DNA from 3 places in the Alkaliphilus flagellatus genome. Region 3 is predicted to be linked to each of the others. Evidence: riboswitches for the same ligand, from Rfam matches in the RefSeq annotation. Region 3 holds a riboswitch; each other region holds the start of a gene.
What was found. A riboswitch is a leader RNA that binds a small molecule or an ion and turns the genes downstream of it on or off. The one in region 3 is predicted to bind S-adenosylmethionine.

Region 1 (10,993 bases), on a different contig from region 3:
TGGGAGTATTCCCATTTCAAAAGTAGTGGCACTAGTTCTTGGAATAGCTAAAAATGGACCTATTGCCAATGTAACTATTATAGTTATTACAACTCCAAAGCTTTGATTTACCCTTGATCCTAACACCTCTAAATTTCCACCAAACTTAGCTACTGCAATAATTCCTACCAGTGGTAATCCTACACCTGTTAAAAGAAATCCTACGATTGAAGAAATTACCTGAGTTCCTGTCTGTTGCCCTAATGATGGAGGAAATATTAAGTTACCCGCTCCAAAAAACATCGCAAATAGTGCAAAACCTACAACCAAGATATCCTGCCTCTTATTATTCATCATCTCGTCTCCTTTGTTAAACAATTCTCAATCTTATGTTTATTAGATTTTGTATAAAATCATTATAACATCAATTTTCGTATGTTTAAAGACATTATGAAATAATCAAAAAAGGAAAAATTGTTAGAATTTTAATATCTTTTCTAATATATTGTTAAATCTGTAAACATATATAATTTTGAAAAAATCAAAAACTTTGTTATATTTTTAACTTTCTTAATCTTATTTATTGCGCAATAAGTATTAGTTTTCACGAAATAAAGAAGGGGTATCCCTCCCCTTCTTTATTTACCGTAATATAAACTTAGCTAACTAACAGCTCCAAAGTCCTCTTCCACCAAATAATATTTTTAACTTTCTAATCTATAATATGTTTTCTAATAGAACAGGTTATTATTTAACCATTGTTAGACTAAATAATAATTAAAATCTACAAATTCTATTACCACAAAACAATACGACTAGTAAAAGGAAGAAGAATAATAGGCTATCTCCACTATCTTTGAAAATACCACAGTTACAGAATATAACCACTAGTATTAAAAAGAAGAATAATAAGCTGCTTTCTCGACCAAAAATATTTGATAATACACCTGCTTCACTCATACTTAGCACCTCACCTTTCAATTTAATATCTTTTATTTCTCACTTCATATTATGAAATAGCAATAGAATTGTGCTTTTTTATGATAAGTTTTTTCTATTTTATTTACTTAAATTGAAAGATAAACATTTATATTTCTCCAGCATAATGTAATGTATGATTGAATGTTTATGAAATTTGAAAATCAGAGGTGTTGTTTATGAAAATAGTAGTCCAAAAATTCGGAGGAACATCATTATCTACTAAAGATAGAAGAGCAATGGTAATAAGCAAAATACTAAAATGTAAAGAAGCAGGCAAATCTGTTGTAGTAGTTCTTTCTGCAATGGGCAGAAAAGGAGAACCTTATGCAACTGATACTTTAAAGGATTTAATATCCTCTACTTGCCCAGGACACAGTCTAAAAACCCTAGATTTACTAATGTCCTGTGGAGAAATAATATCTTCATCATTAATAGGTGCACAATTAGAAGCAATGGGAGAAAAAGTTGTGATACTTACAGGTCCCCAAGCTGGTATTTTGACCGACTCTGTTTTTGGTAATGCAGAAATTCTAGCTATAGACAACAAACAAATACTTTCGCATCTTAGTAATGGTGCTATAGTAATAGTCACAGGATTTCAAGGTGCTACTGAGCTAGGTGAGATTACAACATTAGGTCGTGGCGGTAGTGATACAACAGCTGCTGCCTTAGGGGTTGCACTTAATGCAGAAAGTGTAGATATCTATACAGATGTTGATGGTATTATGACTGCTGATCCTAATATTGTTCCTAATGCAAAAATTATAGATGAAATTAATTATGAAGAAGTATTTCAAATGGCAGACAAAGGTGCTCAAGTTATCCATCCTAGAGCGGTAGAAATCTCGAAAAAAGGAAACCTTACTATAAAAATCAAAAATACAATGTCATCTCACCCAGGAACTAAAATTCATTATTATACACATACAGGCAAAGAACTATACTCCACTCGACCTAATAAGGGAAAACTATTGACAGCAATTACAAGCAAAAATCATATTTCTCAAGTTTCTATTACCATGGATGATAGTTTACAAGGTGATAGCATATTATTTTCCTCTTTAGCTGATGCTAATATAAGTATCGATATGATAAATTTTTTTATAGATAAAAAAGTTTTTACTATAGATGAAAACCAAATAGATTTAACAAAAAGATTAATGGATAAATTTCAATTCAAATATAATATTTTAAATGCCTGTAGCAAAGTTACAATTATTGGTAGTAGGATTACTGGTATTCCTGGTGTAATGGCAACTATAGTTACAGCCCTATCTAAAGAAAATATTAGAATACTACAAAGTTCAGATTCTCATGCTACTATTTCCTGTCTAATTAAAGAAGAGGATGCAAATAAGGCTGTAAACCTACTACATGATGCTTTTAATCTAAATCAATAATTTTTAAAAAATACTTGACATTAATTAAAAAGGGCAATATAATAAACTTTAAATTAAATAATACGAAAACTCTTATCCAGAGAGGTGGAGGGACTGGCCCGATGAAACCCGGCAACCACGACTTTAGTCGAAGGTGCTAATTCCAGCAACACAATTGTGTTGAGAGATGAGAGAGGAATCCTAATTTTATTATGTTATTAGTTAACCTCTTTCATTTTGAAAGAGGTTTTTTTATTTCTTTAAAATACTTTTATGAGGTGATTTTATGATAAATCTAAACAATATTACAAAGATATATGAGGCTAAGGAAGGTAATGTTTTGGCCATTAAAAATATTTCTTTAAATATCAAAAAGGGTGAAATATACGGGATAATGGGAGTTAGTGGTGCTGGAAAGTCTACACTTATTCGTTGTATAAATTTGTTAGAAAAACCAACTTATGGAGAGGTATGGGTTAATAATGTTAATTTAACCAATCTATCTACATCTCTACTTAGAGAGGAAAGAAAGAATATAGGTATGATTTTTCAACACTACAATCTATTAAGTAGCAGAAATGTTTTTGATAATATAGCATATCCCTTAGAATTAGCTGGTGTTAAAAAACAAGAGCGAAACAAACGAATAGAGGAATTGCTTAATTTGGTAGATCTCGCCGATAAGAAAAACCATTATCCGTCTCAGCTTAGCGGTGGTCAAAGGCAGCGTATAGCAATAGCTAGGGCACTTGCAACAAATCCACAAATACTTTTAAGTGATGAGTCTACTTCTGCCCTAGACCCAATTACTAGTAGAAGCATTCTAGAATTATTAAAGGAAATAAATGGAAGATTAGGTGTGACTATAGTGTTAATAACCCATCAAATGGAAGTTATAGAGCAAATATGTCATAGAGTTGCAGTATTACAAGACGGAAGTATAGTGGAGGAAGGCCCTGTAAACAAAGTGTTTTCATCTCCACAAAATCCATATACAAGGCTTTTATTAGATAAAAATGATAGTAATACTTATATTAAAGAATCTATTAAATTATTTAAAACAAAAAAGGTAGGTGTTTTATAGTGTCAAGACTTATTACATTAATTGTACCTGCATTTAAACAAACCCTTTTTATGGTTTCAATTACAACATTATTTGCAGTATTAATAGGTACTCCTATTGGAGTTTTGTTAGTTTCCACAAGAAAAAAACACATTTTAGAAAATAATATTTTACATCGAACCCTTTCTTATATAGTAAACTTTGGACGTTCTTTTCCATTTATTATATTAATGATTTCTATTATACCCTTTACTAGGCTAATAGTTGGTACATCTATAGGCACAAAGGCAGCTATAGTACCTTTGACAGTAGCCACTATACCGTTTTATGCAAGGGTTATCGAAAATGCACTACTAGAAGTTAATTGGGGAATTATTGAGGCATCTCAGGCAATGGGGGCTACCCCTATTCAAATAATATGTAAGGTTTTAATTCCAGAGAGCATGCCAGCCATTGTTTTAGGTATTACAATTACCCTTGTCAACGTTATAGGGTATTCCGCCATGGCAGGAGCAGTAGGAGGAGGTGGACTAGGAGATTTAGCAATTAGGTATGGATATCATAGATTTGATAAGGAAATTATGATTTGGACCGTATTACTATTGATAGTAATAGTTCAAATCATACAATTTAGCGGCAACTTTATATCAAAACAAATTAATAGGAGGTAATTAAAAATGAAAAAAAATATTGTACTATCTATTGTAGGAATTATTATTTTATCTTTAATACTAAGTAGCTGTGGAAAAGCTCCAGCTAACAATACTGCTTCAAATAACGAAGAAGAAACTACAGCTAATGTATTAAATATTGGTGCTACCCCTGAACCCCATGCAGAAATATTAAAAATTGTTCAACCTATACTAGAGAAAGAGGGTGTTGAACTTAAAATTGTGGAATTTACTGACTATGTGCTTCCAAATTTAGCTCTTAACGACAAGGAAATCGACGCTAACTTTTTTCAACACGCTCCTTACATGGACTCCTTTGTTAATAGCCATAATATTAAACTAGAAGCAGCTACTAAAGTTCATATTGAGCCTCTAGGACTTTACTCTAAAAAGTTAGATAAAATTGAAGATCTTAAGAATGGAGCTAAAATTGCAATTCCTAATGACCCTACTAATGGAGGTAGAGCTTTACTTCTTCTTGAGAAATATGGAATTATTAAATTAGACGAAAATGCAGGTTTAGAAGCAACAGAAAATGATATTGTTGATAATCCAAAAAACCTATCTTTCATTGCTCTAGATGCTCCACAACTACCAGTATCTTTAGGTGATACAGATGCTGCAATTATAAATACCAATTATGCTTTAGAAGCTAATTTAAATCCTCTTAATGATGCATTAATTTTGGAAGATGAGGATTCTCCTTATGCCAACATATTAGCCATTAGATCAGAAAGTGCTAATGATGAAAGCATACAGAAACTAGTAAAGGCTCTTAACTCACCTGAAGTAAAGAACTTTATTAATGAAAAATATAAGGGTGCAATTATTCCTGCATTTTAGGTAACTTAAATAAAAAAATGATGGTATAGTATACCATCATTTTTTTATTTATCTACACCTTATTTTAAAGAAGCAGCGAGCTCTGCAACTGCTGTTTGTAATTCTGCTCCCATTTGATGTTGGTTTTGAGATATAGTATTAAGCTGCTCAATTTCCGTATTAATAGAAAATACTTCGTCACTAATCTTGCTTAATATTTCTGCTATTTTCTTTGTAAAGTCTTCACTATTAGTCGCAAGTTTTTGTACCTCTTTAGCAACAATAGAAAATCCTCTTCCATGTTCTCCGGCTCTAGCAGCTTCAATGGACGCATTTAACCCTAAAATATTTGTCTGTTGAGTAATTTTATTCATAAATTGAATAATCTTGTCTGTCTCTTTTACATGCTGTATAGTTCTATCAGCAAAGTCATTTAATGTATTACTAAGTGTAGTAGTCTGGGAAATACTCTCATGCATTTTCATTACGCTACTTGATGTTACATTACTAATATTTCTTATTTCGTTCATTTGCATTTCCAATTGGCCAGTAAGCTTTTCCTCATTGCCTACAAGAATGGTCATTAATTTAGCTGCTTGACTGCGAATAATTTCTGCATTATGGACATTGTGCATATTAATTTCATCAGCTACCTTGTTACTTCCAGTTACTTCGATAATTAAGTCAACTCTTTTTGATAGTATTTCTTGAATGCTGTCAGTATAATATACTCCTAAATTTTTCGCCAACTGAATTCCAGGAGCATTTTCATCTATGTCTACTATACCAGCAATTTCAATTTCCTGCATTTTCATAAGAGTACTTAAAATCGAACGTCCTCCTTGACCACCACCAATAATTGCTATTCTCATAACTTTCTCCCCCACATTTTATATTAAAAAATATTACATATTGACAATAAGTATCCTTTCATAATTATTAGACATTTTTCTTAGAATTCCTCTAAATTTTTTGTAATTTTTTCATTTTTATTTTTATTATATTTTACACATACTAATTATGATCAGCCTAAATATACAAGGATGTGATAATTATGAAAAAAAGAAAGTATTATAACAATCCTAAAGATCTAATTAATGAAACATATAATGCAGATGCATTTAAAGTAATAGAAAAAACAATTAATCCATTAGTAATGCCACTAGATATGGTAAAAGATATTGATGCTTTGGATTCTAAGCATTTTTATCAAGAAGAATGGGATAAGATTATTGGTGGTATAAACAAACAACATTAAGCCATAATTTAAGAAAATGGATATCCAACATATACCGTAAAAAATATGTTAGATATCCATTTTAAAATTGTTTAAAGTTATGGCATTTTAACTATTTAATTCCTATATCTTTACGATAAAAACTTCCTTTAAATCTAATTTTATCTATATTAGCATAAACTTTTTCTCTAGCCTCTTGTATATTTTTATCTATACCTACTACACCTAAAACTCTACCACCCTTTGTCACAATTTTATTTTCATTTTCTATTGTGCCAGAATGAAATATTAATAGTTCATTCTCGATTGCATCTAAACCTGTAATCTCTAATCCATTTTCATATTTATTTGGATATCCTCCAGAGGCTAGTATAACACAAACCACTCCATCTTCACTCCATTGAATATCTGTATCTTTTAATTTTCTATCTATTATATTATCAAATATTTCTATTAAATCAGTTTTTAATCTAGGCAGTACTACTTGTGTTTCAGGATCTCCAAAACGCACATTATATTCTAAAACCTTTGGACCATCTTCTGTAATCATAAGTCCTATAAAAATAATCCCTCTATAATCCATTTTCTCCTGTTGTATACCAATTAATGTAGGATATAAAATTTCTTTCTCTACCTGTTTTGCAATTTCTTCTGTATACACATAGTTAGGAGAATAAGTACCCATTCCCCCAGTATTCGGTCCATTATCCCCATCAAAAGCTCTTTTATGATCTTGGCTACTTACCATAGGAATAATGGTATGTCCATCTACAAAACATAATATAGAAGTCTCTGTACCCTTTAAAAACTCTTCTATAACTATACTTTTACCAGCATCTCCTAATATTTTGTCATCTAATAATTGTTTTATCACCCTTAAGGCTTCTTCTTTATTTTCGCAAATAAATACTCCCTTACCTGCTGCCAACCCATCAGCCTTAACTACTACAGGATAGGAATATCCTTCTATAACTAGTTTTGCTTCTTCAAAGGTGGTAACTTCATGATACTGTGCTGTAGGAATATCATATTTTTTCATAAAATCCTTAGCAAAGGCTTTACTTCCTTCAAGTTGTGCCGCCTGCTTAGTTGGACCTATAACTTTTAAATTATTTTGCCTAAAAGTGTCGACTATGCCTTCTACTAAAGGCTCTTCTGGTCCTACTATAATCAGATCAATATTCATTTCAAGAGAAAATTCTACAAGTTTATCTATATTATTAGAAGAAATATCAACATTTTTAGCAATTTTACCTATACCAGCATTTCCAGGAGCACAAAAAATTTCTGTAACTAGAGGGCTTTGGCTTAGTTTCCAAACCATAGCGTGTTCTCTGCCACCACCACCTATTACTAATAGCTTCATCTTCCCACCCCTTTTTCAAATTAATGTTTAAAATGTCTCATTCCCGTAAACACCATAGAAATACCGTGTTCATTACAAGCTTCAATAGATGTATTATCTTTAATAGATCCGCCAGGTTGAATAATAGCACTAACTCCTGCCTTTGCTGCCTCATCTACACAATCTCTAAATGGAAAGAAAGCATCTGATGCTAAAACACTTCCTTCAAGAGAGTGGGCACTATTTCCAATAGCGTTTTGCAATGCCCAAATTCGACTTGTCTGACCTGGTCCTATAGCTAATGTTTGTTTGTTTTTTACTAAGACAATAGCATTTGATTTTACATGTTTTACTATCTTAAAGGCGAATACCAAGTCTTGATGTTCTTCTTCATTTGGGGCTGTATTGGTTACTACTTTTAGTTCCTTTATTAGGGTATTATTCTCTTCCTGCACTAAAATACCACCCTGTACTTTCTTTATCTGCCATTGTTCTTTAGAATGACTACATATATTTTCTATTTTAATTAAACGAAGATTTTTTTTCTCTTCAAATACTTTTAATGCTTCTTCTGTAAAATCTGGGGCGATAACTACTTCGAGAAAAATTTCCTTCATAGAGTCAGCTATTTTTTTTGTAATAGGCCTGTTGGCTGCAATAATACCACCAAATATTGAAAGTGGATCGGCACTGTAGGCCTTCTCCCAAGCTTCGTCAATATCTTTACCAGATGCTACGCCACAAGGATTGGTATGCTTTACTGCCACTACTGTTGGCTCTTCGAATTCCTTTAACAACTCTAATGCCCCGTTTGCGTCATTAATATTATTAAAGGATAGCTCCTTACCTTGAATCTGAATTCCATCTACTAATGTAGCTTTGTTATTACCCACTTCTTTATAAAATGCTGCCATTTGATGTGGATTTTCTCCATAACGCAGATCTTGTACTTTTTCATAAGTTAAAGTCAAATATTCAGGAAATATGTCAGATTTTTTTCGCAAATAATTAGCTATTAAGCTATCATAATGTGCTGTATGCTCAAATACTTTTAACGCAAGATTATATCTTGTTTCTGTGCTAGTATTCCCCTTGTTTTTTATTTCTTCAATGATCACATCATAATCCATTGGATCTATTACTACAGTCACATCATTATAGTTTTTTGCTGCTGCCCTCAACATTGTAGGGCCTCCAATATCTATGTTTTCAATTGCTTCCTCTAACTGTACACCTTCTTTTAAAATTGTCTCTTTAAAGGGATATAGGTTAATTATAACTAAATCTATAGATCTAATATTTAAGTTTTCTAGTGTCTGCATATGCTCATTATTACTTCTAATAGCTAGTATTCCACCATGTACTGAAGGATGTAAGGTTTTTACCCTTCCATCTAGGCATTCTGGAAAGCCTGTTATATCTGAAACATCCTTTACTTCAACTTTTGCTTCTCTTAATAGCTTTGCTGTACCACCTGTTGAAAGTATTTCTATATTTAAGTCTACAAGTTTTTTTGCTAATTCCACAATTCCTTCTTTATTAGAAACGCTTATTAAAGCTCGTTTTATCATTTTATCCACCCCTCAGTTTTATAAGAAGTTTACAATACATTAACTCGATTATCGCTAATTCTTAATCTATCATCTATAAACAATCTAACCGCTAATGGTAAAATTTCATGCTCTACCTTTAATACCTTTTTCTGTAGACTTTCTACCGTATCATTGAAATCCACCTTTACATCTTTTTGAATAATTATAGGTCCCCCGTCCATTTCTTTATTAACAAAATGCACTGTTGCTCCCGTAACTTTTACCCCTCTCCTAATTGCCTCTTGATGAACTTTTTCTCCATAAAATCCTTTTCCACAAAAGCTTGGTATTAAAGATGGATGTATATTAATAATACGATTTTCATATTTTTTAATAACTTCTATAGGAACGAAAGCTAAGTATCCTGCTAGAACTATTAACTCAACCTTTGCTTCTTCTAAAGTGTTAATTAAGTTTTGTTCATACTCCGAATCTGATTTATATTGTTTTCTATTAATAACTATACTTTTAATCCCACCTCTTTTAGCTCTAGTTAATCCGTAAGCATCCTCTCTATTAGAAACTACTAATACAATTTCTCCACCTACACTTTTATTGTGAACTTCATCAATTAGAGACTGCAGATTTGTACCCCCACCAGAAATCATAACAGCAATTTTTATATTCTTCATAAAATCACCTGTTTGTTCCCTTTAACTATTTCACCTATTTCTTTCACATCTTCGCCACTAGCTTTTAATATTTCCATTGACCTTTGAGCATCCTCTTGAGAAACAACTATTGCCATTCCCACTCCCATATTAAATGTGCTAAACATTTCTTTATAGCTAATATTTCCTTTTTGTTGTATGAATTTAAATATAGGAGGTATTTGCCAGGATTTTATGTCAATTTTTGCATCTACATTTTCCGGCAATATACGCGGAATATTTTCATAAAAACCCCCACCTGTAATATGACAAATACCTTTGACATTTATGTCCTTAATTAGACTTAAAATTGGTTTTACATATATTTTAGTAGGTGTAAGTAACACTTCACCTAAGGTTTCTCCAAATTCTTCGACATAATCTGTAGTTTTCATGTCCAAAATATCAAAGATAAGCTTTCTAACTAATGAATAACCATTGCTATGAATACCACTAGATGGTAAAGCTAAAATAATATCCCCAGCTTCTATATTTTTCCCTGTAATTATATTAGGCTTATCAACAATACCAACAGCAAAACCTGCTAAGTCGTATTCATCTTCCTTATATAAACCGGGCATTTCTGCTGTTTCTCCCCCTATTAATGCACTACCAGCTAGCTTACATCCTTCAGCAATTCCGCCTACAATCTGTGCTATCTTTTCCCCTACCAACTTTCCTGTTGCAATATAGTCTAGAAAAAACAAAGGTTTTCCACCTTGGCATAAAATATCATTAACGCACATTGCCACACAGTCCTGTCCAATAGTATCGTGCTTATCCATCATAAATGCTAGCTTTAGCTTTGTCCCTACTCCATCAGTTCCAGATACTAAAACTGGCTCTTTGTAGTCATTAATATTTAAGGAGAATAATCCTCCAAAACCACCGAGATCTGCTAAAACATTGGAGTTAAAGGTACTCTTAACATGATCCTTCATTAGCTTAACAGCCCTTTGTCCCTCATCAACATCTACACCAGCACTTTTATAAGTTATATCCATCATCCTTACCTCCCAATAGACATCAAATCTTTATAGGATAATCTCCATTAAAGCAAGCAGTACAAAAATTCTCCTTAGTTAATCCTGTCGATTCCACTAAACCATCTAGGCTTATATAACCTAGACTATCTGCTTCTACTATTTGCCTTATTTCTTCAATAGATTTAGTTGCTCCCAGTAACTTACTAGCATCTGGAGTATCTATACCAAAATAACAGCTATAAGCAACAGGTGGAGAGCTTATTCTAAGATGAACTTCTTTAGCTCCTG
Region 2 (10,993 bases), 220 kb from region 3:
AGTTTTTCTGTAGTCTTGTTATTATATATCTGCATAGCCTTATTTACATTAGGGTTATTAAAAATCTTCATAAAAAACACCTCAACTTTTCCGATTTAATTCTCATTAATATTATCGGTAATGTTGAGATGTTTCTTTAGTTTATTTAATTTATTTAAATTTTTTCCTGATTTCTGCTGTATACATTTTCGTATCCTGTTTACCTAGGTCCCTTATCTTTGGTTGTTCTGCTTTAGGTTTTAATACAGCAGTAAACTCTTTCTTCATACTAATTATACATGGGTCGCAAAATCTACCTGAACGTATTGGTGCTCCACACCGTTCACAATCTAATAAGAGATTATCTTCTTCTCTAATTTCAATTCTACTTTCTCTCAAATACCTCAGAATTTTCTTTTCATCTACGCCCGTTTCTTCTGATACTTCAACTATAGTTGCGCCTGGATTGTCATATAAATACTCTTTTACTTTTTTGAAATCATCTTCATCACTATTGGCACATCGTGAACATACCTCACTTGCTATATATGCAAATACTCTACCACATTTTTTACAATTTCTTAAGTCCATAAAACCCCTCCTCCACCTTTATTAAAACTTATAATTTAAAGATTGTAGAATCTTAATTACACAAATTTTTTAATCTCTAGCAAAAGTAAGTACCGTTACAGATTTTGCTCCATGTGTGGTTAATAATCTACTACAAACATTCACTGTGGCCCCTGTAGTAAAAATATCATCCACTAGCAATATGTTTTTATTCATTATTACCCCTTCATCTAGTACTTTAAAAGCATCATTTACATTTTCCTGTCGCTCTTTTTTAGATAAGTTATGCATTACTTTAGTATTTTTAACTCTAATAAGTACATCTATATTTATTGGAATATTCGTTTCTTTAGCGATATATTTACATAAAAGGGTGGCCTGGTTAAAACCTCTCTCCCTTTCCTTGCCTTTATATAATGGTACTGGCAAAATTAAATCTATCGCTGTACCTTCCTGATTTAACTTATGTGCCATCATAGATCCCATAAGTCTTGCCAAGTATGTTTGGCTAGAATATTTAAATCTGTATATTAGCTTTTTTATATCTTCCTCGTATTTAACTACTGATATGGCTCTATGGAAATAATGATGACTGCCCTTACATTCTTCACAATTTGGACCATCTTCTATCATTCTTAGGGGTATTCCACATTTAATGCAGTAGTGATCTGGAATAAAAGGTATGGCATTATAGCAATTCAAACATAAACTATATTTTGCTTCCTTTTCAATAGAGTTATTGCACATATAGCAAATCGCTTTAGATGGATATATTAGCTCTAACAATGCATCTACATATTCTTCTACCACCTGTAGAATTTTCATATTAAATTCCACTCCATTTAAGAATTTTGGAAGTCAAAGAACTTTTTTAGTCTAATTCCCAATCCTGAATATCTTTCAACAATTTTATTATTATCTACCATACGTCTTAAATAATTCTCTGTGCCTACTAAAACTACAAGTGACTTGGCTCTAGTTATTGCAGTGTATAAAAGGTTACGTGTAAGTAGCATAGGCGGTCCCCATGTAACAGGCATAACTACAACTGGAAACTCACTTCCTTGGCTTTTGTGTATAGTAATTGAGTAGGCAAGTTCTAGCTCATCTAGCTGTGTAAAACTATATACTACACTTCTATTATCATCAAAGAAAACCGTTAGTTCTTGCTCCTCTGTATTTATATACTGTACGTAGCCAATATCTCCATTGAATATTCCTTCACCCTGTTTCTCCTCTGCGTCTAGATCAAGACTTGTCCACTTTAGAGTATAGTTATTTTTAATTTGCATAACCTTATCCCCTACACGGAAAACTTTTTCTCTTAATTCTTTCTCTCTCTTATATTTATCGGGTGGATTCAAATAATTTTGTAGTTCCTTATTTAAATTTAATGTACCTACATCACCTTTTTTCATAGGGGTAAGCACCTGAATATCTCTTATAGGGTCAAACTTGTAATGTTTTGGGAGTCTTTCCTTAACAAGACCTATTATAGTATTTAAAATATCATCATTCTTACTTCGATTCATAAAGTAAAAATCCTTGTCCTTATGATTTAATATAGGATAATCTCCTTGATTAATTTTATGGGCATTTACAACGATCATGCTTTCTCCAGCCTGTCTAAAAATCTCATTTAAACGGACTACCTTTATTACTTGACTATCTATGATATCTCTTAGTACATTACCAGCCCCAACAGAAGGCAGCTGATCAACATCTCCAACAAAAATTAATCTTGTTCCACGTGAAATAGCCTTTAAAAGGCTATTCATTAGCATAATATCTACCATGGACACTTCATCTATAATTATTACATCTCCAACCAATGGATTATCTTCGTTTCTTTGGAATAGCATGGCTTCACCCTCATCGCTATAACCCATTTCAAGTAGTCTATGTATAGTTTTAGCTTCCTTACCCGTTGCCTCTGTCATACGTTTGGATGCTCTACCAGTAGGAGCAGCAAGTACTATTTTCTTTTTAAGCTTTTCAAAAACCTTAATTAATGTATTGATAGTGGTCGTCTTACCTGTACCGGGTCCACCTGTAATCACTAAAATTCCATTAGTTATAGCCTGCCTTATAGCTTCTTTTTGATTTTCTGCAAGGTATATTCCATCTTCTTTTTCTATATTGCTTATTTCTTCGTCTACATCAATTTCCAGTGTATCCAATGTTATCTGAGAAAGCTCTATAAGCTTATTACATGTATTAGTTTCTGCATAGAAATATGGCATAGAGTATACTATTATTTCTTCATCTTGCCGCTCTAGCTGTATCTTTTGTTTGAGGGCCATCTCCTGTATTCCTTCTACCACTTCATCTTCTTCTACTCCTAATAACTCCCTTGCTCTATCTATTAAAAAGTCACTAGGTGCGTAAGTATGCCCTTCGGTATGGAATGTATTAATTGTATATCTAATTCCAGAATGTATACGATATTTGGAATTAGGAGAAATTCCCATAGCTCGTGCGATAAGGTCTGCTTTTTTAAATCCTATGCCTATAATTTCATCTGCTAGACGATAGGGGTTCTCCTGTATATAGGCTATGGTCATCTCTTTATATTTTTTATATATTCTAATTGCGAAACTTGGACTAATTCCGTACTGGGAAAGGAAAAGTATAATTTCTCTTAGCTCTCTTTGTTCTTCAAATGCTTCGGCTATTGTTTGCGCCTTAGCTTCTCCAATTCCAGAGACCTCCGTTAGTCTTTGTGGAGCATATTGTATAACCTCCAAGGCATCGGTTCCAAAATGGTCTATTATACGTTCTGCCATTTTTTTGCCTATACCTTTTATAACTCCAGAGGATAGATAGTTTAATATCCCTTCCTTTGTTGAAGGCTGCACATGACGATATTCTTTAACATCCATTTGTCTGCCGTAGGTCGGATGAACTATCCATTTACCTTTTACTGCAATTACCTCACCTTCTTTTAGAGCAGGTAAGCAGCCGACTATTGTTACTTCTTCCTCTTCGCAGTCTAATATACCTACTAAGTACCCATTAGCCTCGTTTTGAAATATAATCTCTACTAATCTACCTTCTAATTCGACCACTATACTTTCCTCCCAGCTACTCAAATCTCTCTCCTATATTCGGTGCACTGCTAAGACTCTCGCTTTCATAGGCGGGAGATCAAGCAATACATCCTCGAAATAAGTACGACTATGATTCAGATGGAGTTAAATCTCCATCTGAATCAAGTTTTCTTTATTATATCATATTCCTTTGGGAGTTTTGACTGTTAATAGATCGATTGATTTTGCTAGTTCATTTATACTAATAGTTAAGCTTTCGACTTTCCCTTCTAGCCTAATTAGTAAGTAAATAGAAATAACTATTGGGAATCCTAGGTTCGCAACCTGGCCAAATATATCATTCATTTTTTAACCTCCATATATTCATATTTGAAGCCCTATGGGCGTGTATTTATATTTATTTTACTAACTATTAGATGAGAACAGCCGAGGTTCTCCCCCGGCTATTCCTATATTTATGCAAGGTTCAGATCTTGCTCCTGAGTGATTATTACCTTAGCACCTTCTACCTGTGCAAGATTCATGCCACTTGGAGCAAATATGTTTTTGCTAATAATACCTTCCATTACTGTTTTCACTTCTTCAGATGTTATGTCTTCTCTAGCATTAGCTACAACTATTTTAGCTCCTTTACCGTCTTCCTTTTTAAAGCTTAATTCTAATACTCGCATTTTTTCACCTCCTCTTTCGAAAGGGTAGCCCTTTCCTATATTAGAACTGTTTGAAATCTAAAAACAGATTACCTTTACCTGCAATTATTCAACCAATTCTTTTTCATCCGTTCTAACTACTGTTTTTAATGACTTTGTTTGAAGTCTAGCCATATCTACAGCTACTGCATAAATATCGCTATCATCTGCATCTCCTTTAACATTACTGTAGGTTTTACTTACTAGCTTTTCTTTTCCTTCTCCGTCTACACCATCAATAAAACGAAGTCTAATTCTTGAGCTTTGGTTAATTATATTTACTGGCATCTTTTCACCTCCTTTCTCTTACACCTATTACATGTTTTGAGAAAGGAAATGTTAGCCTACCTTTATAAAATATTTTTTAACTTTTCTAATGCCTTTGCTTTATCCTTTGCAACTGTAACATAATGAACCTTTCTTGCTTCTGCTATATCCTTCAGCATATAGCCTTTTAAATAATAGTCTTCTATAATCCCTCGCTCTTTTGCATCCAGCTTATTAATGGCTCTTATTAAAGCTTTGTACTCTTCTTCTTTTAAATAATCTGACTCTATAGAAACCTTTTCATCTACTAATAAATCTAGTAGAGATGTCCCCTCATCTTCACCAACAAACTGATCTAAAGAAATAGTTATTTTTTCCTTTCTACGTCTATTTTGATAATGATGCTTTAGTCTGATTGTAACAAAGCCTAGGAATGGAACTCCCTTACTAATATCAAAGACATTTAAAGCCTCTAATATTTGCCATGCCCCTTCCTGATAAAGCTCCTCGTCCCATCCAGTTTGTCCACCATATTTTTTACTATATGAAACTACTAATGGTTTAAGTCTATCAATAATCCATTCTTTTGCTATACTGTCTCCTTTTAGAGCAGCTCCTACTTTTTTATCAAATTCAATGTACAAAGTTATCCTTCCTTTTGGAAGGGGCCCCTTCGAATATTACCGGTTAAGATGATTGTACATAAGTAAATAAAAAAAGGACAAAGTGGAATCATCCTCTTTGTCCTTTTTTTATTTGCCTTTTATTTATCTATTCCTTATATTACTATCAGTTTTTTCGAGAATAGATCTAATTTATCTTATAGTCCTGCTTCTTTTCTTAATATATCCGCCTTATCTGTTCTTTCCCATGTAAGGTCTAGATCTGTTCTTCCAAAGTGTCCATAAGCAGCAACTTTTCTATAACCAGGCTTTCTTAGTTCTAAATCTCTAATAATAGCCGCTGGTCTTAAATCAAAGTGCTTTTTAACAAGTTCTGTTAATTTTAACTCGTCTACTTTACCAGTGCCAAATGTTTCAACTAGTATAGATACTGGTTCTGCAACCCCAATAGCATAGGCTAATTCGATTTCACATTTGTCTGCTAAGCCTGCAGCTACTATATTTTTAGCAACATATCTAGCAGCATATGCAGCAGAACGGTCTACCTTTGTTGCGTCTTTTCCAGAAAAAGCTCCTCCACCATGACGAGCATATCCTCCGTATGTATCAACAATTATTTTTCTTCCTGTTAAACCAGCATCTCCTTGTGGTCCTCCGATAACAAAACGACCAGTTGGATTAATGAAATATCTTGTATTTGCATCTAATAATTCTTCTGGAACAATTTTGTTGATAACATGCTCAATCATATCTTTTTCAATAGTTTTACCATCTACATCAGGACTGTGCTGTGTAGAAATAACTATTGTATCGATTCTAACAGGCTTGTCTCCATCATACTCAACAGTTACTTGAGTTTTTCCATCTGGTCTTAAATAGTCTAGTGTACCATTTCTTCTTACATCAGATAATCTTTTAGCTAGTTTGTGTGCTAATGAAATAGGTAGTGGCATAAGCTCTGGTGTTTCGTTGCAAGCAAAGCCAAACATAATACCTTGATCTCCTGCTCCTATAGATTCTAGCTCATCCTTTTGTGCACCTTTTTTATTTTCAAATGCTTCATTAACTCCCATTGCAATATCTGGAGATTGCTCATCTATTGCAGTTAATACTGCGCATGTGTCAGAGTCAAAACCATATTTTGCCCTAGTGTAGCCTATCTCTTCTATTGTCTTTCTAACTATTTTAGGAATATCCACATAGCAATCTGTTGATATTTCACCGGCAACTAGTACAAGTCCTGTAGAAACACTTGTTTCGCAAGCAACTCTAGCTGATGGATCTTTTTCTAAAATAGCATCTAATATAGAATCGGAAATTTGGTCGCATATTTTATCTGGATGTCCTTCAGTTACTGACTCTGAAGTAAATAATCTTTTTATCACTAAAAAAACCTCCTTAGTTCTTCTTCATTTTATTATTTCCCACTTAAGCAATAAAAATTGCATTTTGATACCTTAGATGGTGAAATTAAAAAATAAAAAAACCTCATTCAACAGAAAGAGGCTATATTCTTTGCTCTTTCCTCATCTTTCAGAATTATAATTCTGTAGGATTTAGCACCACACATATAAATATATTATGGTTGCCGGGTTTCATTGGGCCTATCCCTCCACCGCTCTTGATAAGGCATCAAGATTTTTATTTAATTGTAACTAGAAATAATATTAGCATTAGGTGGCCTATATGTCAACATTTTTTTACATATATGAAACTTTTTATTAAAATTCTATCATATATTTCTTTCTAAATATTTACCATAATATAACTAAGTATAAACATAATAGCACCTGCAATAGTATTGCCTAGTGCAATAGCAGGAAAGGCATGCCTAAATCGTATATTAAACAGTATTGCGGCTAAACTACCTGTCCATACACCAGTGCCTGGTAATGGTATAGCCACAAAAATTATTAATCCAATAATACTATATTTTTTTATTTTTTTACTTTTTTTCAGTGTACTTTTAACTAATTTATCTACAAAACTTCTAAAGAACTTTGTTCTTCTTAACCTAATAAAAATAGGCTTTAAGAAAAAAAGTAAAAAAGGAACAGGAATTAGGCTACCTAAAATACCTAAGATAGTAGCATGTATGGGACTGAGTCCCATGGATACACCAATAGGAATAGCCCCTTTAAGCTCCATTAACGGCATTGCAGCGATTAATAATACCATTATTTCTTTAGTAATAATTTCAAGTATTTTCTCCATTTCATCACCCCTACATACTTACATTATATATGAATATTTCAAAAAATATCATTAGATTTATTTTGTAATAATAAATTAATAATTAAACTTTTTAGTCGTGATATAATATTTGTATAGTATAAACTATAAAATACTTTTATTACACTACTTTGACAACTCACGAGGTGATTTTGTGGACAGAATACAAGACAGAATACAAGACAGAATACAAGAACTTGAGCTACTAATAGAACAGTTGCAGACTAAACTCCGAAATTATTTGGATGATGAAAGACCTAAAAATGAAATTTACGAATTAAGTACACAGATTGACGACCTAATAGTTGAATACTCTAATTTAACTAGGTAAGTTGTCTGATGTTATGGAAACAATTATAAAATTTTTGTTTCTTATCATTGGAATATTATAAGAACATCCCCTATATATTATTTAAGGGGGTGTTCTTTTGAATATACAAACAAGTCAATATCACAGAAACACTTCAAATTGCATAGGTCATTATAAGGCTCCTTCAGCAATAGAGGAGCTTTCTAAATATTTGCATAATAATATTAGAGCGCCTCTACTTATTTTTTGTGTCGGCACTGATCGCTGTATAGGTGATGCTCTAGGCCCATTAACAGGTACAATTTTAAAAAAGCTAAATCCATCATTTCCTATATATGGTACAATAGAAGATCCAATTCATGCACTTAACATTTCTAGCAGCTTAAGAGAAATAAAGAAAAGGCATCCTGGATATTTCATAGTAGCTGTGGATGCCTCATTAGGAAATGAAGATGAAATTGGCAATATAATAATAAGAAAAGGTTCTCTTTACCCCGGAAAAGGTGTAGGTAAGAAACTTCCTGCCGTAGGAGACGTTTCTATTGTTGGAATAGTAGAGGATGCCAGCTGTGATGTTGTTTCTACCATTCATAATATTCGTCTTCATTTTATTATGTCAATGGCAGAGGTTATTGCATCTATTATTACAGATGGATTAGTTGATAATAATTTTAACAATCCATTCTGAAATTTCTCCCCGAGTAATAAAGTCCTTAGAACTTAAGTCAGATTTTATATCATCCTCAGAAACTCTATTTAAAATTAATAGAGTTTCTTCCTTAGTTAAAAAATCTTGCGGTCTTATAACACCATTATCTCCTAACATTAAATCTTTATAATACAAAGTCGAAATATAATTTTTAGCCCAAGTAGATACATTTTCCCAGTCTTTTACGTCTACCTTTTCAGATATTAACTCTAAATCCATGGCCTCTACAATTATCTTTGCCGCCTGTTCTCGAGTAATAGGATCATCTGGACAGAAGGTATTATTATCTACACCGCTAATTATATTCTTTTTATAGAGTATTTCTATATATTCTTTTTTTGGATGATTCACAATATCTTGAAAAACAGCTCGTTTAATACCTGAACGACTTACTATAGGTTTATCTAACTGGGCCACAATTAAGTTTTCCTTATTATTTAAGGCAATACTCATATCGTTATAAGGCTCTGGAGTTTGAATATGAAGGCTTGCTGACGGCAACCCCTTTTGTGGTAAAAGAGCAGAGGCAACAGAAGTAACCGGCTGATTATAGCGTGTCCTAATTAGTTGAAAAATTTCTTCCTGATATGCCTTATCCCCACTAACATTAGGATTATTTTTAGATGCCCACCCATTATAAGCCCATAAAGGAAAATACCAATTTTCAAGTATTTGTGGATTCATATTACCACTATTAGGTATTGTTTCTCCCATAGTATTCCAACGACCTAGCAATATATTTGCACCTGCTTCAATATTATATTTAATATCATTTTTTAGTAGATTTTGGTCTAGGTTTTTATGCACTTTATTAATCTGCATAATACCTATATTGCCATAGTTAATAAAAGGATCTCCATTTTTATCAAACTGCCTATAATTACTCTCCTTCCATGCTATAGCCTTTAATATAACGGCGGGTATATTTTTATTTTCTGCCACTTCCTCAATTATTTGTTCAACCTCTTCATGGCTTGGATTTTCTGCACTATAAATAACTGAAAGCTGACAGTTTAATACTAGGACAATACCTATTATTAAACATATTGTCTTTTTAAGCATACATTTCTCCCCCTTTATCCCAATATATTTCTACCATTGTACTAAAAATCCCTTTTAAATTATAAATTTTTTCATAAAAAAGACCTAAAAGTAGTTACTTTTAGGTCCTCTTTACACTTTGGTTAATTTTCAACGTCTGATTTTTTCAATGGCTCTTCAATAAATATGTGCCCCATTAATGTTTCTCTTTTACTTCCATCTACTAAAAACTGTACTCCCTCTACTTCTTCAAGTTCAGTTAAAGAAAATACTATCTGTTGTAGTATTAGGGATTCCTCCATTGATCCTCCATTCAAATTTTCTCCAGATAAGTTTACATAAGCTATATTTTCTGCTGTCTCTACACTTAATACTTTAATTTTTTCTAATACTGTTGTTAGTTTCTCATCTTCAGGTTTCTTTTTTAATTCTTCTAATATAACTTCTTCTATAGGTTTTTCACCTATTTTTACTTCTCTGTCTACTTCTATAGTATGGTCTAGACTCTCATCACCATTCATAATATACTCTTGATTAGCAAAGTATAGCTTTACTGTTGCTGTTTCACCTTCTGGTGCTGGATCCACTACAGTATTACCATTTCCAGTATTATTTCCATCTTCTATTGGTGTCTTAGTATTACATGCAGCTAATGTAAATACCATAATTACTGCCAATAAAAATAATGTTATTTTTTTTATGTTCATATTCGTCATCTCCTAGTTTTTTTATTGTGTTTTCTTTGTTAGTTTCATTATAATATATGGTTTTAAAGACAGTATTAAGAATTGTAAAGAAATTATTAAGAAACTAATAAAAATTTGTTAGGAATTTTAATTTGAAAAACTGTACCATTTCCTAATTGGCTATCTACTGTAATTTTCCATTCATGACCCTTTAAAATATTATCTACTATAGACAGCCCAATACCTGCTCCCCCAGTATCGCGAGAACGGGAAGTATCTGCACGATAAAACTTTTCAAAAATAGATTCTAAGTCCTTTTCACTAATACCTATACCATTGTCTTCAATACTTAGCAAATAATAGCTATCATATTTTTTGCCACTAACATTAATATACTTTTCCGACTTAGAAGAGTCAATATATTTTATAGCGTTATCAATTAAATTAATTAAAACTTCCTTTATTCTTTCTGGATCACATAGTACAGTGGGGTCGTTTTGTACATTAGTGTTAATATATATGTCAGCAGATTGTATTAGAGGCCTAACTACCTTAATACTATCCACAACTAACTCATTTAAGGAAGCTGGAACTTTTTTCAGTCCCTTCTCTTTAATTTTACTCAAATTTAATAGTTTCTCAACTAAATTAGTAAGTCTGTCTACTTCAGAATCTATATCTATTAGATATTCACGGTAGGTTTCTATATTATCTTCACCATATAGCAAAGAATCAATTAATGCCTTAACAGATGCTAGTGGTGTTTTAAGCTCGTGGGACACATCACCTATAAACTGATTTCTTCCCTTATCTATTCTATAAAGTTCTCTACTCATT
Region 3 (10,993 bases):
TCCAAGGGCATCTACCCCTAAACCCTCTATAACCATCACCATAGATGTGGCATTACAGCCTGTAAAGGTTTTCTTATCGGCTTCAAAACTCATGGTGCAAAATATTGGCAAATCCGAATTTTCCTTAGCTGCTAATATAGCGGCCTTTGCTTCATATAGATCTGTCATTGTTTCTATTAATATCAAATCCACACCACTCTTTACCCCTTGGACAACCTGCCTTTTAAAAACATTATAAGCTTCTTCAAAGCTTAAGGTCCCCATAGGCTCTAGTAACTCCCCAATGGGTCCTATATCTAAAGCTATATATACTTCTTTGCCATCAACAGCTTTCTTTGCATTTTCTACTGCTGCATATATTATTTGTTCTACAGTAAAATTGCTGTCTTCAAGCTTAATTTCATTGGCTCCAAAGGTGTTTGTGGTAATGATGTTTGCACCAGCCTTAATATAGCTTTTATGGATTTCAACCACTGTTTCAGGAGAATTAATACTTAAGGTTTCTGGTAACTCACCTAGCTTTAATCCCTTATTTTGTAGCATAGTACCCATTGCCCCATCAAATATTAAAATGCCATTTTTAAATCTATTTTTAATGCCCAAATTTCTCATCTCCTTTCCTAAACATACAGGTATAATATTTGCTGCAATTTAAACAGCTGATTTTTTTTATCTTATCCTTTCTATCTACAACCCCTACTATTGCCGTAACGGATTTTCTTGGTATTAAAATGCTATGGGAAGATGCAGTAAGTCCTATAGCTTTTTCTGCATCCAACATGGATAGAAATCTTTTTTGTATGTTTATAGGTAAGTCTCCATAGCCTGGGCTATATCTTGATGTTAATGTTTTATTCTCTACATTAAGGATATTCTCTAATTCTTCACAGATTTTATCACAAATTTCTTCTATTGCTGCAGTAGCACAGGCATCTAGTATTAATGCCTTAGTCATATTTATCTTTTCATAGTATCTTATTTTTGCATCTACATCATTTCCTAATGTTACTGCTATTAAAGTACAGATTTCAGATTTATCCAAATGGTTTTCAATATCCTTTCCTACCAAATTAAAATTGCTACTATTTAAATATATTTTCTCTTCTTTTCTCATAATATTAAAGAACTTATATATATATCTGGGCTTAATTAAATTTCTCATTTCATCCATTGATTCTTCAATCAAATCATTAGTAATTTTATCTAAATTTTGATTTTTATAACCCAAATATCTTAAAACCTCATCTTTGTTTTTAGGACTTTTATCCATGGATAAACACAACCTTCCTTCTACTTCTTGGCCGTATTATAAATTAAACTATTTGTTTTTTATTTATAGAATTTAGTATTGAGCCAATACAGTTAGTTATGCTTTTAGCTATATAAGGACTATTCATTGTATAAAGATGTATTCCTTTAACTCCTGTAGAAACCAAATCTACTATTTGTTCTAATGCATAGGCTATTCCCGCATCTCTTAGTGCATCTTTGTCATGCTCATATTTATCTATTATTTTTATAAACTTAGATGGAAGGGTTACACCACAAAGTGAAACTATCCTTTCAATTTGCTTCCTGTTTGTTATAGGCATTATACCTGCTTGTATAGGTAGATTTATACTCTTTTGTTCTACTTTATTTAAAAAATTATAGAAATAATTGTTATCAAAGAAAAGCTGAGAAATTAAATAATCTGCTCCTGCATCTTCTTTTAACTTTAATATTTCAATGTCCTTATCTATATTCCTGCTTTCAATATGTCCTTCAGGATAACAGGCTACTGCTATACCAAAATCTTTTGTTTGCTTTATATGTTTTATAAGTTCTTGAGAATTGCTAAACTCACCTACTGAAGAATTTTCCTCTGGAATATCTCCCCTTAAAGCTAATACATTTTTAATACCATTTGCTTTTAGATTTTCTAAAATTCGAGTTGTTTCCTTCTTTGTAGAGCCTATACAAGTTAAATGGGCTAAAGCTTCTATACCATATTTATTTTTAACTAAAGATGATAATTGGCAAGTTCTGTTGTCGTTAACACTTCCACCTGCTCCGTAGGTAACACTAATATAGTCAGGATTTAAATCCTCTAAACCTTCTAAGGTATCGTATATGACTTCTATCGGCGATGTAGGTTTAGGCGGAAATATTTCAAATGAAAAAACTACTTCTTTTTCCTTAAATAACTGTTTTATATACACTTTGCATGCCCCCTTTTTAAATAATACAAAAACACTTTTAAGCTAAAGAGATTTTTTAGTCCCATTCTTGTCTATCAGCATATGCTATAGTTTTTAATCCCCTATAGGCTAAACTCTTGGGCTAATTTGTTAATTAACTCTATATTGGCTTCACTATTAAAAATATAAGATAGACTGAGTTCGGAAGTGGTTAATTTCTTATAGTTAAACTCAGCACCTTGCAGAGCATTAAAAACTTGTTCGGCTAACCGAGCTTGATTAATTCTACCATTACCTACTATAGACACTCTAGTAACATCCGCTACAGTTATAGCGGTTCTAGTGCCGATTGTACATAGTAGTTCATCCCTTATATTATTAATTTTTAAATAATTATCTTTTGAACAAATAAATGATATTTCGCCTTTTGTTTTATTTCCATTGATACTATTCTCAACCATAGATATTTCAAGGTTGTATTTATTTAATATTTTAAAAACTTTTGATAAAAGTTCTATTTTGTTTGGGATATTTTCAATACTAACACTTAGTAGATTATCATTTAAAACTAAAGATGTTACTTGCCATTCCTCCATATTTTTCTTCCTCCTAATAAAAGTGCCTAAGGTTTTTTTATTACTATTAGCTATATAAATAGGAATGTTAAACTTCTTTGCTAGAGCTACTGCCCTTTTGTCAATTACCTTACTGCCTAAGCTAGACATTTCTAAAGCTGTATCATAGCTTATTTCATCTAATTTCTTAGCCTTAGCATATATACGAGGGTCTACAGTAAATATACCATCTACGTCTGTATATATTTCGCAGGAACAGTTAAGCTTTGCTGCCAATGCTACAGCTGTAGTATCAGAGCCACCTCTACCTAGAGTTGTAATTTCTCCATCTTCATTTACTCCTTGAAATCCTGCAATAATTACTACTTTTTCATCAAGCAAATGATTAATTAATATATCGTCGTCTATATTTAAAATACTACTCTTAGTATGCTCTCCTTTGGTGGTGATCCCAACCTGCATACCAGTTAATGAAATAGTATTACAGTTTAAATTTTTAAGAGCCATAGATAACAGAGCTATAGATTGTTGCTCTCCTGTAGATAGCAAGACATCCATTTCTCTAGTACAAGGACTAGATGACACTTTTTCAGCTAGCTGAATTAAATTATCTGTGGTTTTACCCATAGCAGAAACTACAACTACTATATGTTCTACTTCATCTTTTTTCTTTATAATCTGGTTTGCAACATGTAAAATATTCTCAGTTGTTGCTAAAGATGTACCACCATATTTTTGAACCACTATATTATTATTAATTTTATTTGAAATCTCTTTTTTAAAATTATATAGATTATCCACATTATCCCCCTTAGTACAACGATAAATAGATTTGCTTTTCTTACAATTATTCTTATTGAATAGCAGCATAAAATTCATCCTTTATGGACTCTTTAACATTATTGATAAAACTATTTATTTTTTTAAGTTCTATATTCCCAGTAGTAAATATAATATGATCTCCAGTCTTAATTATTTTATCAGCTATTTTTTCTTCTTTGACCACCTTTAGCACATAATCACTCAATGTATGCTTTGGGCTTAGTCTCACATAATATCTATCTTTAACTAAATCTGTATTGTTGCACAATTTATATGTTCCCTCATCTATTCCATAGTTTTGATAATTGTTATATAGTATATCAAGTACATCACTTACAACAGCATTTGCTGTAGGAAATTTGCCAGCACCTTGACCGTAAAACTTCAGCTCTCCTATGTCATTACCAATAATAGATATTAAATTATTAGCATTTTCTACCTTTGCATAAAATGAATCATCGGGTAAAAGGCTTGGTTCCACAGATAAATAATATTTATTACTCTTAAAAGAAGCTTTTGCTAATAGCTTTACAGTATATCCTAACTCCTTTATTACTTTCGTATCTACCGACTTAATAGTTCTAATACCTCTACAGTGGATATATTCTTCTTTTACTTCTCTTTTAAATGCTATAGTAGAGAGAATTGCTAATTTTCTTCTAACATCATATCCTTCAATATCATCTGTAGGGTCTGCTTCAGCGTAACCTAACTCTTGGGCAATATGTAATGCATCGGTAAACTCTAAATCTTCTCTAATCATTTTGCTTAATATAAAGTTAGAGGTACCGTTTAATATACTCTTTATTTCTTCAATATCATTTAAAGTCACTTGCTGCTTTAAGGGTTTAATAATCGGAACTCCTCCACCTACACTAGCTTCATATAAAAATGCCTTTTTATTTTTATTTGCTAAATCCATAAGCTCCTTCATATGTTTTGCAACTACTGCCTTATTCGCAGTTATTACATGTTTACCTGTAGTTAAAGCATGTTTTATATATGCATAGGCTTCTGCAGTGCCTCCTATAGCCTCTATAACTATATCTATATTAGGATCATCTAATATAAAATAAGGATTATCAATTAATTTATCTTTAGAAATGTTTATATTTCTATCTTTAGTTGTATCTTTAACGAGGACTTTATTTATGTTTAAATCTTTACCTATTAATGACCTAAAAAAATCTTTTCTTTTGTTGATAATCTCATAAACCCCTGTACCTACAGTGCCAAATCCTAATAGTCCTATATTCATAAAAAATGTCACTCCTCATTTAATATATTTAGTTGTATACTATACTTTCATTTTTTAACTATTAAATAGATATTCATTTATCCAATTTGTAAATAAAAGTTTAGAATAACTACTCCAATCTAAATTAGGTTTTTTATTATGATCGTCATTAGGAAAATAATTTTTAGGTAAATTTATATTTACGCCACGTTTTATATCTCTTTCATACTCTTCTTTTAAAGTATATTTATCATACTCAGGGTGACCTGTAATATAAATTTGTTTGCCATCTTTTGAGCTTACTATATAAATTCCTGCCTCATCTGATTCAGATAAAATTTCTAATTCTTTTATTTCTTCTATATCTTCTTTTCTCAATTTCACATATCTTGAATGAGGAACTATAAATCCATCATTAAATCCTTTTAATAGGACAGACCTTTTATTTACTACTATATGGGGAAAAACTCCGAATATTTTTTCTTTCGTTACACATTTATTTGTTCCATAATTGTAATATAAACCTGCTATAGCCGCCCAACATATATATAAGGTGGACTTTACTTTTTTGTTGGAATAATCTATTACTTCCTTAAGTTCATTCCAGTACTCAATATCATCAAAATCTAAAAATTCTAATGGAGTTCCAGTAATAATCATTCCTTCATAACTGTTATTTTCTATGTCCCTAAGGGTTTTATAATATTCTTCTAAATAAGTTTTGTCTGTATTTTGAGGTGTGTAGGTTTCCATCTGCAAGAAATCTACCTTTATATCTATAGGCATATGGCCAAGTATATTTAGAAACTGAAATTCTGCTTCACTTTTTTTAGGCATTAAATTTACAATTAAAATACGAATTGCTTCAGAATTACAACTGTTAAAATTGCCTTTTATTTCTATACCTTCGCTAATTAGTTTATTAACTGATAAAAGGTTCTTGTTTATTATTAAAGACATTTAATCCCCATCCTCTCATAATTAAAGGCTTCCAACATCTAAAGATTAAGACATACCCTTCCTTGTAGTATGTGTTTCTAAGAGATGTAGAGTTATCACTCCCTCTCTGAGAGAAGGAGTCTTATAACTTTTAGCTATGGGACAGAACTGCTGTTTTAAGAGCTTGATCTATGTCTTCTATAAGATCTTCTACATCTTCGATTCCTATGGATAGTCTTATCATATCTGGTGTAACTCCAGCATTTAATTGTTCTTCTTCACTTAATTGAGCATGGGTAGTGCTTGCTGGGTGTATTACAAGGGACTTAGCATCTGCAACATTAGCAAGATGTGAAAATATTTCTAATGCTTCAATAAATCTTGTTCCTTCTTCTACTCCACCTTTTATACCAAAAGTAAATATGGAGCCAACTCCTTTTGGAAAATATTTTTTTGCAAGATCATAATATTTGTTACCTTCTAGGCTAGGATAATTTACCCAAGAAACAAGTGGGTGCACTTGTAAAAATTCTGCAATTTTTTTTGCATTTGAAACATGTCTGTCTACTCTTAATGAAAGGGTCTCCAGCCCTTGTAAAAATAAAAATGAGTTAAATGGACTTAGGGCTGCTCCTGTATCTCTTAAAAGCTGTACTCTTGCTTTTATAATATAAGCCGCTGCTCCTGTATCTTTAGCATATGCTATACCGTTATAGCTTGGGTCTGGCTTATTAAACTCTGGAAATTTACTATTGCCTAACCAATTAAAATTGCCAGAGTCTACTATTACTCCTCCTATAGAAGTCCCATGACCACCTATAAACTTTGTTGCAGAATGAACTACAATATCAGCACCATATTCTATTGGTTTTATAAGGTATGGTGTTGCAAATGTATTGTCTATAATTAATGGTATGTTGTGATTATGGGCAATGTTGGCAACTGCCTCAATATCAATAAGATTTATGCCAGGATTTCCTATGGTTTCTACAAAAATTGCCTTGGTTTTATCATTTATAGCATTTCTAAAGTTTTGTGGATCATCAGGATTTACGAATATAGTTTTAATACCTAACTTAGGAAGGGTTGTAGATAAAAGGTTGTATGTGCCACCATACAAGGTACTAGCTGAAACTATTTCGTCTCCTGCTCCTGCTATATTGATTATGGCGTAGGTAATTGCAGCAGAACCAGATGCAACAGCAAGAGCACCTACTCCTCCTTCTAAAGCTGCTATTCTTTTTTCAAAAACATCAGTTGTTGGATTCATAATTCTAGTGTAAATATTTCCTTCTTCTTTTAAAGCAAATAAATTTGCTCCATGCTCAACACTATTAAAAACATAGGATGTAGTCTGGTATATTGGAACTGCCCTAGAACCTGTTGCACTATCTACTTCCTGTCCTCCATGAACTTGTAATGTGTCAAATTTTAATTTTTTTTCCTCCATTTTGATCTCTCCTTAAAAATATTTTTATTAAATAACATAAAAAACCCCTTTCTCTAAATTTGAATAATCTAGATGAAAGAGGGCTTTACATGCAGCGGTAACTATTCCACAGCTCCCTCTCATCTTTCACTAGGATTTAATTAACCTAGGGTAGGAATTGGCACCTTTTCAGACAAATGAGTCTGAAGGTTGCCGAGGTTTCATAGGGCCTTTCCCTCCACCTCTCTTGATAAGAGTTTTGTTATTAAGTTTTTTAATATTATACTTTCCTACAAATAAAAAATTCCGCTATTGCTACCGCAATGCTCCATGGCGCACTCAATTTTTAGCATGGCTAAAAACTTCAAGTGCTTAAAATACTTCTAACCTCCTGCTTTCTTTAATTAGTTCATTATAAAAGAAAATTGGACTTTCTTAGATAATAAAAAAACCTCTTTAGCTGAAAGAGGTTGTAATAATCGTCTTCTTATCTTTCAGCTTATGCTGTAGGATTTAGCACCGGATATGTATATAAACATATTGGTTGCTGGGCTTCATAGGGCCTTTCCCTCCACCTCTCTTGATAAGTATTATATTAAATTAATGCTATTCTAATAAATATTAATTACTATGTCAATAGTTTTTATGTAATTTATGCTAATTATTATATATTATTTAAAATATATCAAAATTATAACTAGTATTTAAATATAATGCCTATAAAAGCAGCACCTACTAAATATAATATTGGATGTTTTTTATATTTGTTTATTAAATATAGCATGATTGAAAATAACACAATTGCCTTTAAATCTAATATTGATAAAATTTTATTTGTAGTCTTATATTTTTCAATATCAAACAAGGCAATTTTCGCCACTTCAAAGGCTACCGCTGCAATTAGCCCTGTTACTGCTGGTCTTATTCCATAAAAACTAGATTTTACAATAGGCTTTTCACTAAATTTCGCGAAGTAATGAGCAATTAATAATATTATTATAACAGATGGAGTTACAATTCCTATTGTTGCTACTATACCACCTAATACTCCAGCTGTTGTATTACCTACAAATGTGGCTGTATTTACCCCTATAGGACCTGGTGTAGACTCAGAAATTGCTATCATATCTAACAATTGCTCGTGGGTAATCCATCCATATTTATCTATTAACTGCTGAAGAAAAGGTAGGGTGGCAAGACCTCCGCCTACAGCGAATAATCCTATTTTAAAAAACTCTAAAAATAGCTTTAAATAAATCATCCTATATCATCCTCCTTAACTTCAACATTTTTACCTTTAAAAATACCTATTAATGCTGCCATAACTATTACAACTATTGGAGAAATGTCTATAAAGGCAATGATTAAAAATGCACTTATAAATATTGCTATACCTATTCTGTCTTTTGCTGTTTGTTTCAACATTTTAATTACTGTATTTGCAATCAATGCAACAACACCTACTCTAATGCCTCCAAAAGCATACTGTACAACTTTATAGTCTTGAAAGTGTTTAAAAAACGTTGCTATTATAGTAATAAGAATTAGAGATGGAAGTACCACTCCTAGAGTCGCAGTAATTCCACCTATAATACCTTTTTTCTTATAGCCTATAAAGGTTGCTGTATTTACAGCAATAACTCCAGGTGTACATTGACCAATGGCATAATAATCTATAATTTCATCATCGGTAGCCCATTTTCTTTTTTCCACTACTTCATTTTGTATAATCGGAAGCATAGCATAACCACCTCCAAAGGTAAATGCTCCTATACGGAAAAACATAGTGAATAGTTCCCATAGATCCTTCATTTACTTACCCCCTTAAATTTTGTATATAATACATATCATTATACTACATACATTAATATTATTAAAAGTATAGACACAATTGTACAAACAAACTAGAGTGGATGTATATTACATAGTTCCATTTCTAAACTAAAATCCAATTGGTTTTTAGTTTTTTTATTGCATAAAATATGACTTTATTATACAAAATAAAGTTTTAAGAATAATATTTTATGTTAACAAATCATTTTGTATTAATTTTATTTATATTAAGAATATTTAAGGCCTATTTAGGTCATGTATTTTTTATATTTAATTGAATAGGAAAAGAGCACACTAAAAAATTTATTTAGTAAAGGGAGGTCTTTTTTTGAAGCAAAAAAATGTTTTTATTAAGTTGTTTGTAATAGTAGCAATAATAGTTGTTTTATGTGAAGCTATAGGGCAAACTGAAATTAAAATAGGAGGAGCTGCTATAGTTTTCTTTCCTATGCTTTATGCAGTTATTTTAGGTATTTTAATAACTCCAGATCTTTTAGGCAAAAAGCTTTCTTTTTTAAAAAAGCTTATAAATGAAAAAGAAATCAACTTAGCTGGAGAAGTAGTCGGTATTGCTCTTATCATTCTTGGCATTAAATACGGCACATTGGTTGGTCCTAATATAGATAAAATAATTCAAGCGGGTCCTGCATTTTTGGCTCAAGAGTTAGGACATATTTTATCTCCATTAATAGCTTTACCTTTAGCTCTATTATTAGGGCTAAAAAGAGAGGCTATCGGCGCTACCAGTAGTATAAGTAGAGAGCCTTCTTTAGGTGTAATAACTGAAAAATATGGAATAAATTCACCAGAAGGTAGTGGTGTACTTGGTACCTATTTAGTTGGAACAGTACTTGGTACAATTTACTTTAGTATTTTGGGTTCTGTTTCAATTTATAGTGGACTTCATCCCTATGCACTAGGTATGGCTACTGGTGTGGGAAGTGGAAGCATGATGACTGCTGCTGCATCTTCATTAGCCGCTGTAGTTCCTCCAGAAATGGCCGAAACTGTTGTAGCTTATGGAGCAACAAGTAATATGCTCTCTGGTATTACAGGCATTAACTTTTTAATCTTCATTGCTCTTCCATTTGCTAATTGGTATTATAAAATTCTTGAACCTAAATTTTCTAAGAAATAGGAGGTAATATAATGAGTAAAATTGAAATAAAAAAGAGCTCTTATCAACTATTGATAATGTCTCTTGTTGGGATGATGATTCTAGCTGGTCAATGGATAGGCTTAGGTATTTCTATAACTAAGGCATTTCCTGGTATGGTACTCTTAATATTAGCCGCTATGAGTGCCTTATTAGTTAAGGATATTTTTCCAAAATCTATTTTTCCAGCCTTTGGTTGGGCTACAATTATAGGATTATTGCTAAGCTTGCCAGCTAGTCCTACATCTAAGGTTTTTCTAGAACAAACAAATAATATTAATTTTCTAAGTATTACCACTCCTATTCTAGCTTTTGCAGGAATTTCTGTAGGTAACAAAATAGATGACCTAAAAGAGATGTCTTGGAAGATTGTAATAATATCTGTCGTTGTATTTACAACTGTTTTCTTTGCCTGTGCAAGTATTGCACATTTAGTATTAAAACTTCAAGGTAAAATTTAGGAGGTAAAAAAATGGATAAGGATCAATTAAAAAAACAGGTCGTAGAAACCATTGATAGTAATAGGGAAAAAATTATTAAAATCGGTAAAAAAATATATTCGAGTCCTGAGTACGGATATAAAGAGTTTGAATCTACTAAAGCTGTAGTTGAGTTCATGAAAAATGAATTAAAACTGGATGTAGAAGAAAACATTGCAATTACAGGCTGTAGAGCAGAAGTAAATTCCCATAAATCAGGACCTAGAATAGCTATTTTAGCAGAGCTGGATGCTATCTCTTGTATAGACCATAAAGATGCTAACGAAATAGGAGCTACTCATGCATGCGGTCATAATATTCAAATAGCCGGAATGCTTGGAGC

Region 1: it holds a riboswitch for S-adenosylmethionine, as region 3 does, so the genes downstream of both, KQI88_RS16475 (methionine ABC transporter ATP-binding protein) here and KQI88_RS08490 (homocysteine synthase) in region 3, are expected to answer to the same signal.
Region 2: it holds a riboswitch for S-adenosylmethionine, as region 3 does, so the genes downstream of both, metK (methionine adenosyltransferase) here and KQI88_RS08490 (homocysteine synthase) in region 3, are expected to answer to the same signal.

What each region holds. Positions count from the first base shown of each region.
Region 1 covers NZ_JAHLQK010000007.1:17,874-28,866, reverse strand. The annotation lists gene brnQ (branched-chain amino acid transport system II carrier protein) at 1-333, opposite strand, end outside; gene KQI88_RS16485 (hypothetical protein) at 757-939, opposite strand; gene dapG (aspartate kinase) at 1,137-2,360, shown strand; SAM riboswitch class I at 2,430-2,533, shown strand; gene KQI88_RS16475 (methionine ABC transporter ATP-binding protein) at 2,626-3,423, shown strand; gene KQI88_RS16470 (methionine ABC transporter permease) at 3,423-4,073, shown strand; gene KQI88_RS16465 (MetQ/NlpA family ABC transporter substrate-binding protein) at 4,080-4,916, shown strand; gene KQI88_RS16460 (methyl-accepting chemotaxis protein) at 4,976-5,767, opposite strand; gene KQI88_RS16455 (hypothetical protein) at 5,950-6,153, shown strand; gene purD (phosphoribosylamine--glycine ligase) at 6,245-7,498, opposite strand; gene purH (bifunctional phosphoribosylaminoimidazolecarboxamide formyltransferase/IMP cyclohydrolase) at 7,519-9,048, opposite strand; gene purN (phosphoribosylglycinamide formyltransferase) at 9,078-9,701, opposite strand; gene purM (phosphoribosylformylglycinamidine cyclo-ligase) at 9,698-10,723, opposite strand; gene purF (amidophosphoribosyltransferase) at 10,746-10,993, opposite strand, start outside.
Region 2 covers NZ_JAHLQK010000003.1:395,728-406,720, reverse strand. The annotation lists gene flgM (flagellar biosynthesis anti-sigma factor FlgM) at 1-71, opposite strand, end outside; gene KQI88_RS09505 (TIGR03826 family flagellar region protein) at 151-570, opposite strand; gene KQI88_RS09500 (ComF family protein) at 640-1,374, opposite strand; gene recD2 (SF1B family DNA helicase RecD2) at 1,392-3,617, opposite strand; gene KQI88_RS09490 (YvrJ family protein) at 3,780-3,944, opposite strand; gene KQI88_RS09485 (DUF2922 domain-containing protein) at 4,055-4,270, opposite strand; gene KQI88_RS09480 (DUF1659 domain-containing protein) at 4,355-4,576, opposite strand; gene KQI88_RS09475 (sigma-70 family RNA polymerase sigma factor) at 4,639-5,199, opposite strand; gene metK (methionine adenosyltransferase) at 5,376-6,563, opposite strand; SAM riboswitch class I at 6,702-6,809, opposite strand; gene KQI88_RS09465 (COG2426 family protein) at 6,925-7,392, opposite strand; gene KQI88_RS09460 (Spo0E family sporulation regulatory protein-aspartic acid phosphatase) at 7,565-7,741, shown strand; gene yyaC (spore protease YyaC) at 7,839-8,408, shown strand; gene KQI88_RS09450 (S-layer homology domain-containing protein) at 8,376-9,491, opposite strand; gene KQI88_RS09445 (GerMN domain-containing protein) at 9,614-10,177, opposite strand; gene KQI88_RS09440 (sensor histidine kinase) at 10,273-10,993, opposite strand, start outside.
Region 3 covers NZ_JAHLQK010000003.1:171,124-182,116, reverse strand. The annotation lists gene KQI88_RS08520 (homocysteine S-methyltransferase family protein) at 1-603, opposite strand, end outside; gene KQI88_RS08515 (vitamin B12 dependent-methionine synthase activation domain-containing protein) at 593-1,270, opposite strand; gene metF (methylenetetrahydrofolate reductase [NAD(P)H]) at 1,314-2,201, opposite strand; gene KQI88_RS08505 (aspartate kinase) at 2,303-3,556, opposite strand; gene KQI88_RS08500 (homoserine dehydrogenase) at 3,609-4,835, opposite strand; gene KQI88_RS08495 (homoserine O-succinyltransferase) at 4,890-5,774, opposite strand; gene KQI88_RS08490 (homocysteine synthase) at 5,905-7,203, opposite strand; SAM riboswitch class I at 7,320-7,439, opposite strand; SAM riboswitch class I at 7,667-7,772, opposite strand; gene KQI88_RS08485 (chromate transporter) at 7,880-8,443, opposite strand; gene KQI88_RS08480 (chromate transporter) at 8,440-8,994, opposite strand; gene KQI88_RS08475 (DUF3100 domain-containing protein) at 9,344-10,153, shown strand; gene KQI88_RS08470 (hypothetical protein) at 10,165-10,632, shown strand; gene KQI88_RS08465 (amidohydrolase) at 10,644-10,993, shown strand, end outside.